DNA from 3 places in the Rhodoferax fermentans genome. Region 3 is predicted to be linked to each of the others. Evidence: riboswitches for the same ligand, from Rfam matches in the RefSeq annotation. Region 3 holds a riboswitch; each other region holds the start of a gene.
The links. A riboswitch is a leader RNA that binds a small molecule or an ion and turns the genes downstream of it on or off. The one in region 3 is predicted to bind thiamine pyrophosphate.

Region 1 (3,273 bases), 400 kb from region 3:
CCAGGGTGTGGCCCCGAGTGAACGCGCGGCAGCCACCTGGCGGGCATTGACCTTCGCCAGCGCATCCACCCCGGCGCGCACCACCAGGCACAGGTTAAAAAACAGGTTGCCGTAGAGCAGCAGCCAGGGGCCGTCCTGCAAGTGGATACCCAGCGCACCACTGAGCACCCCTCGCGGCCCCCACAGCGCCAGCACGCCCAAGGCCGCCACCAGCGAAGGCACCACAAAGGGCAACATCAGCAGGCGCAACACCAAAGCGCGACCAGCAAACTCAAAGCGCGCCAGCACCCAGGCCAGCGGCAGCCCCAACCCCAAGGCCAGCACACAGGTGATGACAGCCTGCGCCAGCGACCAGATCACGCGCCAACGCAGGTAATCGTCCTGCCAGGGCTGCCACAGCGATAGCCCGTCGGTGCTGCTCAGTGGCCCGGCAAACCCCTCCCACGCCAGGCGGGCCACCGGGGCCAGCAACAGCAACAACAAGGCGGCGGCGGGCAGCAGCGCCAGCCATACACCACGCGGTCGGGCCAGGCGAACCAGCCAGCTGGGCGTCATCACAGCCGCCCCTCACACCACAACACAGCCACCTGCCAAGCTTTCATCCAATGCGTGACCTGGGCCTACTTCAGCACCACCTGCGTCCAGCGCGCCACCCATGAGGCACCTTTGTCAGCAATCACCTGAGGCGGCAGGCTCTCAAACGCGGCAGGTGCGGCGCCGTGGCGCATCACCGGCGCCAGCGGCGTCTTGGCCACCGCGGGGTACATCCACATGCTGGTCTGCAAAGCCTCTTGCACCGGGGCAGAGCGCAAAAAGTCAACCCACTTGAGCGCCGCCGCTTTCTGCGCCGTGCCTTTGATCAGTCCCACCCCTTCGACCTGGCGGAACACCCCACCAGCCAGGTTCAGACTGGCCGTGGGTGACTCGGCGGGCTGGTCCTTGGCATAGAACACCTCGGCAGCCGGGCTGGTGGCATAACTCACCACCAACGGGTAGCTGCCCTTGTTGCGGCTGAACTCGGTGTAATAGGCTTCGCTCCAGCCTTTGACCACCTTGAGGCCGTTGCTTCGCATCTGCGCCCACCAGGCAAAGGCCTTTTCTTCCCCCAGCCCGGCAATCGTGGCCAGAAGGAAAGCGTAGCCAGGGCTGGAGGTGGCCGGGTTGGGCACCACCAGCCAGCCCTTGTAGGCGGGCAGAGTCAGGTCTTGCAGGGTTTTGGGCAAGGGCGTGCCACTTTTGGCGACCGCGGCGCGGTCATAGTTGAGGTTCACAAAACCATGGTCCACGGCGGCCAAGGCATCGCCGAGTTGGGCATCCACCGTGCCTGCGGCCTGGGGCAAGCTGGGTTCCAGCACACCAGCGGCCAGCGCCTTGGCTTGCAAGGTGTTGTCAATGCCGTAGACCACATCGGCCACCGGCTGGGCGCGGGTCAGAATCAGTTTGTTGAGCATTTCGCCGGCATCACCCCCTTTGATGAGGACCAGCTTGATGCCATTTTGGGCTTCAAATTGCGCCAGCAGCGGCTTGGGCAGGGAGAACGAGCTGTGCACCATCACCCGCAATTCATCAGCTGCGTGGCTTGGGGCGGACAAGCCGGAAACAGCCAGCGTGATGGTGGCCAGGACAAACAAACGACGGTTCATGGTGGTCCCTATAAAAAAACACCCGCGCGGTGAACGCACGGGTGATCAGGGACAGGCCAGAGCTGGCCGCCAACAACCCATCACGCTCCCTACGCTGGCATGATCCAGATCAGGTATGGGGTTTTTCTCAGCCTGGCCTGCTGCATTGCTGCGGTAGGCCAGACACCCCCGGTGAAGGGTCGGATTGTAAGGCTCAGGCCTTGGTCATCGAGTCGGCCTGGATGGCGGTCAGCGCGATGGTGAAAACGATGTCGTCCACCAGCGCACCACGCGACAGGTCGTTGACGGGCTTGCGCAGACCCTGCAGCATCGGGCCCACCGACACCACATTGGCCGAGCGTTGCACCGCCTTGTAGGTGGTGTTGCCGGTGTTGAGGTCGGGGAACACAAACACCGTGGCCTGGCCAGCCACCGCGCTGCCGGGCGCCTTTTGGGCAGCCACTTCCTTGACACTGGCGGCGTCGTACTGCATCGGGCCGTCGATCACCAGCTCAGGCCAGCGCGATTTGGCCAACTCGGTGGCGGCTCGCACTTTTTCCACATCGTCGCCCGAGCCTGAGGAACCGGTGCTGTAGCTGATCATGGCGACCTTGGGGTCGATGCCCAGGGCGCGGGCGCTGTCGGCACTTTGTTTGGCGATTTCGGCCAGCTCTTCGGCCTTAGGGTCGGGGTTGACCGCGCAATCGGCATACACCAGCACCTGGTCGGGCATCAGCATGAAGAAACACGAGGACACAATGTTCGAGCCCGGTGCCGTCTTGATCAGCTGCAAGGCCGGACGGATGGTGTTGGCGGTGGTGTGCACCGCGCCACTGACCAGGCCATCGACCTCGTCAACCGCCAGCATCATGGTGCCCAGCACCACGGTGTCTTCCAGAGAGGCCAGCGCTTGCGGGGCGGTCAGGCCCTTGCTCTTGCGCAAGGCCACCATCGGCTCGACAAAACGCCCGGCGATCTCGGTCGGGTCCAGAATCTCCAGGCCAGCAGGCAACTCCACACCGATGGCGCTGGCCACCGACTCGATGACCTGACGTTTGCCCAGCAAAACACAACGTGCCAGGCCTTTTTCGGTACAGATCACGGCGGCACGGATGGTGCGGGGTTCATCCCCCTCGGGCAAGACAATGCGTTTGTTGGCGGCGCGCGCCTTTTGCATGAGCTGGTAGCGGAACGCTGGTGGCGACATGTGGGTCGACGCCGCATTGTCCAGACCGGCGCAGATGGCGGTGGCATCGAGCTGCTCCACCACACTGTCGATCACCAGGTTCATGCGGGTGTGGTCGTCCTGCGGCACGGCCAGCGGCAGGCGGCTGACACGGGCGGCGGTACCAAAGCTGTCACCATCGGTGCGCAACACCGGCAAGCCACTGTTGAAAGCCATGGCACCAAAACGCTGGATGCGGGGGCTGATGAAACTGTTGTGGGTCAACACCAGACCCGCCAGTTCGATGCCGTTGCTGGCGGCCAGCGCGGTGGCCAGCATCACATCGTCACGGTCACCGGCGCTGATCACCAGCACACCGGGTTTGAGGCGCGGAATCACCTCGGACACCGAACGGGCGCACAACACGGTGTCACGCACACGGCGGGTGGCGATATCGCCCTCGATCATCACCTCGGCGCCCAGGTA
Region 2 (3,273 bases), 600 kb from region 3:
CCCAGCTGTTCGGCGCTGGGTGCTGGGGCGCTGGCCTGGGGCGCAGACGGCACCGAGATACGCGCAAACTCCCGCACCTCCTGCGAGATCTTCATCGAGCAGAACTTGGGCCCGCACATCGAGCAGAAATGCGCCACTTTGGCGTGTTCTTTGGGCAAGGTTTCGTCGTGGAAGGCCATCGCGGTATCCGGATCAATCGCCAGGCGGAACTGGTCTTCCCAGCGGAACTCAAACCGCGCTTTGGAGATGGCGTTGTCCCACATCTGCGCACCGGGGTAACCCTTGGCCAGGTCGGCCGCATGGGCGGCAATCTTGTAGGCGATCAGGCCCTGTTTGACATCGTCGCGGTTGGGCAGGCCCAGGTGCTCCTTCGGCGTCACGTAACACAGCATCGCGGTGCCGTACCAGCCGATGTTGGCCGCGCCCATGGCCGACGAGAGGTGGTCGTAGCCGGGTGACACATCGGTGATCAACGGCCCCAGGGTGTAGAACGGCGCCTCAAAGCACGCGCTGAGTTGTTTGTCGACGTTCTCCTGGACCATCTGCAGCGGCATATGGCCGGGGCCTTCGATCATCACTTGCACGTCATGCCGCCAGGCAATCTGGGTCAGTTCACCGAGTGTGTGCAACTCGGCAAACTGCGCCTCGTCATTGGCATCGGCAATGGAACCGGGGCGCAGGCCGTCACCGAGCGAGAAACTCACATCGTAGGCTTTCATGATCTCGCAGATGTCCTCGAAGTGCTCATAAAGGAAACTCTCGCGGTGGTGCGCCAGGCACCACTTGGCCATGATGGCGCCGCCGCGCGAGACGATGCCGGTGAGGCGGTTGGCGGTGAGCGGCACATAGGCCAGGCGCACCCCGGCGTGGATCGTGAAGTAGTCCACGCCCTGCTCGGCCTGCTCGATCAGCGTGTCGCGAAAAATCTCCCAGTTCAGTTCTTCGGCGCGGCCATTGACCTTTTCCAGTGCCTGGTAAATCGGCACGGTGCCAATCGGCACCGGCGCGTTGCGCAGAATCCACTCGCGGGTTTCGTGGATGTTGTCGCCGGTGGACAGGTCCATAACCGTGTCGGCGCCCCAGCGGATGGCCCAGACCAGCTTGTCCACCTCTTCTTCCACACTGGAGGTGGTGGCAGAGTTGCCGATGTTGGCGTTGACCTTGACCAGAAAATTGCGGCCAATCACCATCGGTTCACACTCGGGGTGGTTGATGTTGCACGGGATCACGGCGCGCCCGCGCGCCACCTCGTCGCGCACAAATTCCGGGCTCATCGGCTGGCTCATCAGCGCACCAAAGGCCTGGCCGGGGCGCGGCAGGCGTTCGCTGGCCAGGCGCTCGGCCAGTTCGGCGCGCACCAGGTTCTCGCGGATGGCGACAAATTCCATTTCCGGCGTGATCAGACCACGGCGGGCGTAGTGCATCTGGGTGACGTTGGCACCCACCTTGGCGCGGCGCGGGCTGGTCTGGCGAACCAGGCGCAAAGTGCTCAAGGCGGGCTCAGCCAAGCGCTGCTGGCCGTAACGGCTGCTCAGGCCGGGCAAGGCCTCGGTGTCCTGCCGCTCGGCGATCCAGCCGCTGCGCAGCGGCGGCAGACCACGGCTGATGTCAATGGCCACCGCCGGGTCGGTATAGGGGCCAGAGGCATCGGGCAGGCGCAAGGGCGGATTGGGCACGCGGCGGGGTTCACCCTGTGTCGGGTCGCTCTTGACCAGCGTGTCGCCAAGCGCCACCTCGCGAAACGGCACCCGGATGTCGGGGCGCGAACCGCTCAGGTAAATTTTGGACGAACCCGGAAACGGGGTGCGGGTGATGCCGCGGGTGATTTGTGTGGTGTCGACGGTGGGTGTCATGGCGGTCTCCAGTAGGTCAAGAAAAGCCTGCCTGGAGTGCCGGGGTCAACCTGGGAAGATCTTGTGAGCCGCCCTAAGGTGCACCGATGCCAATTGCGTTGTTCCCTACGCGGGCATGACCCCGATCAGGTTCAGCGGGTTCCACAGAAGTGGTCTCAGCCTCGACTTTCGTCTCTGGCGCCCCGACAAGCCTGTGCAGTGTAAACGCAGCCTGGTCAGGCGGGGTGGGCTTCAAACTGATGTGTGCTGATAGAAAACCTTCTCTGGGTGCGCCAGGGCGACCGGGCCAGGCGCATGCGGTTTTGGAGCCAAATCACGCGCGGGCGGAGTCGATCAGTACACCAAACGGTGAGACGCGCGCCTTTGGCCCCAAAGCCCGGTCGCCTGACCCAATCACCCTGTCTCAACCGTGTAGGTTTGACGGGAGGGGGAGATTGAAAAACAGCCTCAAACCCTTATCAAAAAAGGGTTGACAGCTATCAGAAAAGATCTGTGTGCTCCCCGAATTACCTGGAGTTTCCGGCTTTCTTGACCCCGTACGGCTTCCAGAAACCCTTAAGGCGTGGTGGCTGAGTCAGGTGACCGGGCTTTGGGGCGAAATGCGCGCGTCCTGGGTATTCGCATACCGCTACGTAGCCCCGCGCGTGCTTTCGCCCCAAAACCGCATGCACCTGACCCAGTCGCCGCGCCGTGCATCGCTGCTGCTTGTTCGACGCCCTGGACGCATTCCCCAAGACATCCAAGGCAACACAAAAGTGCACGTTGGCGGCCAGGCGGTCTGCGCCAACACCTCGCTTTGAATTGCCACCCGGACAAGCAGCTCGCGTTGCGTGACGCTTGCACCGTTCGCCCTGAGCTCAGTGTTTGGGCCTCTACACGCTCAGCCCGCACGAAACTCAAAACATCGGGCCGAAGTTACACGCTATCTATTAAATAGTTAAAGGCCCTTTATCCATAAGGGCTAGATACCAATTTCACCCATAAACTATATCTGCCGTGCCAGGTGCCACCTGCGCCCACCAGCTGGCCAGGGCGGCATTGCTCGGGTAGAAACGGGCGCGTTCACCAAGATTCAGTTCCACAGCAGCGGCGCCCTCGTCGCTCTGGCAGGTCAAAGCCATACGCACCTGCAGTCCATGCACCAGATCACCCTGCTCGGTTTGCTCTCGCTGCGCCGGGTAGTCCTTGATCAACCGCGCCACATCGGGCGCCCTGCCCTGCGCCTGCTTGGGCAGGGTCACCCGCAGGAACTTGCCAAAACGGCAGCGCGCCTGCTCCAGATCCCAGATCTGGGTCACGGTGAGCTGCATGCCACCCGAGAAGCGGTCGGGCTGCTGTTTGCCCATGACAATGATGAGTTCGTCGTCCTTGAGCAGGTTTTTGTGGGCGTTGATCAGCGCCTCGTCGGCGCGTGCCTCGA
Region 3 (3,273 bases):
TGTACCCGGGCAAACGCAACTCACTCGACGCCCTGTGTGACCGCCTGGAGGTCGACAACTCGGGCCGCACCTTGCACGGCGCGCTGCTGGACGCCGAACTGCTGGCCGACGTGTTCATCAACCTGACCCGAGGTCAGGACGTGCTGCTGATGGACGACAGCTCGGCCAACGAAGCGTCGGGCAACGGCGCGCCGCTGATGGACCTGCGGGTGTTCAACCTGCCGGTGTTAAGCGCCAACGAACAGGAACTGGCCGCCCACGAAACTGTTCTGAAACAGATCGACAAGGACAGCAAGGGAAAAACGGTTTGGCGGGTGCTGGAGCCGGTGGCGGCGGAGTGATCCTCTGGCGAGCAGTTGGCCAAAGCTGCATGAAGTCGCGCTTACATGGCGTCCGGTTTGTGCGAACAGTCAAATTCTGTGTTTTATTGCGCAAAGGTGAAGATGCGTTGCCAATGCCTTGTTGGCGGCTTCAGAAATCGGAAAAGCGTTCTGAAATTCGGGCTGAAACACCACGGTATTGCCTCATTCAACAAATTGTTTCGTGTACTTGCCCTCCGTACCCCGACTGGGTTCAGTGTGCTTCAGTTCCGGGAACACAAGATCAGTCGTTGTCATAAATACCGTTTCAAACCGAAGCGGATCTAACTCCCAGCTCTTTGGGGTGGGGGAAACTGCTGCAAAATCTTCCGCTTAAAGGATTGTTTTCTCACTTCAGCGGCCTTTCGATATCATTGTGTTTGTCGGAATTATGTATATTCTTATTTTTTGCTAAAGTATTAATAACTAATTTTTTGAGTGTTTTAAGATCCTCGTCGTTTTCAGTTGAATCGGAAAATTTTGTTGAGCCATTATTATATAAATTACTCTGTTTTATTCTTACATAATCAGAATAATTATCTTTTTGCTCTATATTTAATTCAAGATTTCTAACTTTTTGATTTAAAAATCTGGTGTTTTCAAGTATCTCTGTTAAGAGATTCTTTTCTGAGCGTTGTTCAGTTTTTTGACCAATTGGTATTGTTGTTAGGACTTCTGTAAACTTTTTCTCGAATTGAGGCCAATATGTTGCAAATACTTGGTCAAGAATTCGCTCATCTAAACCAATAATTCCTAAAGAAGCATTTAAGGTTTTTACTAGCTGCCAAAGTCCATCTCTGTCGGGTAAGGTGTGATTAAATTGTGCTAGAGGATCCTCTATGTCAGTAGTTTTTAGGTCGACCAGAAGCGTACAAACTCTGTTTGAAGACAAACCTTTTGCAAGTGCACCAGCTTCGAATAGAATCCATGGTCTATTTTTGTTCTCTTGTGTTAGACAAATTACACCAACGGTTGTGTCTTTTAGCTGATCGCTGATTTCTGAGAACCAAAGTGCACCACGATCAATATCACGTGTGGATATCCATGGCCTCGCGGCCTGAAGAACACATTTAATCCAATCGCTCAATAATTCGGCGACAGCTTTACTCCGCGCCCCTGACCAGCTGATAAATACTTTCATTTGAGTTTTCCGAACTTTTGTGTAGTTGTGAAGTGTTTTGGCTGACGAGAATCATAGCTACTGCAGCAGCAGTGATTAAAAGTGCAAGAAACAAAAGTTCATGATAAACGACTTTTGTGGATTTGACTATCCCCAAAATGTGAGACGCAGACATTGCGACCACTGCATCAGCGACATCTGAAAGTTTCGTCAGACCGCTATCGCCGGACACTCCCCGCATCCGTCATAATTCCCCCTGCTAGAGGTGCCACCCGTTTTCGGTGGCTGAGAAATACTCTTAGAACCTGATCTGGGTCGTGCCAGCGTAGGAAAGCGTCAAAAACTTGCTTAGCGTCGTGCGACTTCGGGTCTTTAACCTGTGACGGCCATGACGACTTTTTCCAACGCTTTAACACCTTCTGACATCTGGGCTGACGTGCTCGCGGTGCGCACGCAGCGCCCGCTGGTGCATTCCATCACCAACCTGGTGGTGATGAACTACAACGCCAACTTCCTGCTGGCCATGGGCGCCTCACCGGTGATGGCGCACGCACACGAAGAGGTGCGCGACATGGCGGCCATCGCGCAGGCGCTGGTGCTCAACATCGGCACCTTGGAGCCCTATTGGATCGAGAGCATGCGCCAGGCGCTGGCTATTGCCGCTCAACGTGGCATCAAAACCGTGCTGGATCCAGTGGGTGCGGGGGCTACAAGCTATCGTAACCAGAGCATTTCTGCCTTGCTGGCCCAGGCCAGCCCCTCGGTGATTCGGGGCAATGCGTCCGAGATCATGAGTGTGGCGGGTGTGGCGGTGCAGACGCGCGGGGTGGACAGCGGCGCTGCCGTCAGCGACGCCCTGCAAGCCGCACGTGACCTGGCAAAGAGCACCGGCGGTGTGGTGTGTGTCAGTGGTGAGGTGGACCATGTGCTGGACGCCAGCGGCCGCCACGTGAGTCTGTCCAACGGCCATGAGTGGATGACGCGTATCACTGGCGTGGGCTGTTCTGCCACCGCGCTGGTGGGGGCGTTTTGTGCGGTGCAGCCCGATGCCTGGCGCGCCACGGTCTCGGCCATGGCGTATCTGGGTGTGGTGGGGCAGGTGGCCACACAGCAGGTGCAGGCCCAGGGTTTGGGTGTGGGCAGCTTGCAAATTGCTTTGCTGGACCAGTTGCAGCTGCTGGACCGGGTGACCTTTGAGTCTGTGCTCAAAATGGCCTCTAGTCCAATCACTGCCTGAGCCATGCACTCCGATTTTGTGAGTGATATGGCGCGCCCAAACCGCGCGGCGGTGGCCGATCTGGTGCGGCTTTATCTGGTGACCGACCAGCAGGCGCTACGCGGTCGCAACCTGACGGACGTGGTGATGGCGGCGGTGCAGGGCGGCGCCACCTGTGTGCAGCTGCGTGAAAAAACCAGCAACACGCGCGACTTTGTCGCGCTGGCGTGTGCGCTTAATGATTTGTTGACACCGCTGGGTGTGCCGCTGGTGATCAATGACCGCATTGACGTGGCCTTGGCCTGTGGTGCGCAAGGTGTGCACCTGGGTCAGTCGGACATGCCGGTGGAGTTGGCGCGCCAACTGCTGCCAGCGCAGGTGTTCATCGGCCTGTCAGTCGAGTCACTCGACGACGTGCACCGCGCTGCCAGTTGGCCAGTGGATTACCTGGGTGTCAGCCCGGTGTTCCCGACCCCCACCAAAACGGACACCGCGCCGCCTTGGGGGCTGGCTGGTTTGTCTGCCGTGCGGGCTGTGACCGATTTGCCGCTGGTGGCGATTGGTGGCATCCATCTGAG

Region 1: it holds a riboswitch for thiamine pyrophosphate, as region 3 does, so the genes downstream of both, RF819_RS16915 (thiamine ABC transporter substrate-binding protein) here and thiM (hydroxyethylthiazole kinase) in region 3, are expected to answer to the same signal.
Region 2: it holds a riboswitch for thiamine pyrophosphate, as region 3 does, so the genes downstream of both, thiC (phosphomethylpyrimidine synthase ThiC) here and thiM (hydroxyethylthiazole kinase) in region 3, are expected to answer to the same signal.

The regions. Positions count from the first base shown of each region.
Region 1 covers NZ_MTJN01000002.1:3,625,492-3,628,764, forward strand. The annotation lists gene RF819_RS16910 (ABC transporter permease) at 1-555, opposite strand, end outside; gene RF819_RS16915 (thiamine ABC transporter substrate-binding protein) at 621-1,643, opposite strand; TPP riboswitch at 1,712-1,823, opposite strand; gene pta (phosphate acetyltransferase) at 1,837-3,273, opposite strand, start outside.
Region 2 covers NZ_MTJN01000002.1:3,823,248-3,826,520, forward strand. The annotation lists gene thiC (phosphomethylpyrimidine synthase ThiC) at 1-1,853, opposite strand, end outside; TPP riboswitch at 1,939-2,048, opposite strand; gene dnaE (DNA polymerase III subunit alpha) at 2,828-3,273, opposite strand, start outside.
Region 3 covers NZ_MTJN01000002.1:3,226,027-3,229,299, reverse strand. The annotation lists gene dnaQ (DNA polymerase III subunit epsilon) at 1-341, shown strand, start outside; gene RF819_RS15055 (toll/interleukin-1 receptor domain-containing protein) at 709-1,500, opposite strand; TPP riboswitch at 1,731-1,828, shown strand; gene thiM (hydroxyethylthiazole kinase) at 1,868-2,716, shown strand; gene thiE (thiamine phosphate synthase) at 2,720-3,273, shown strand, end outside.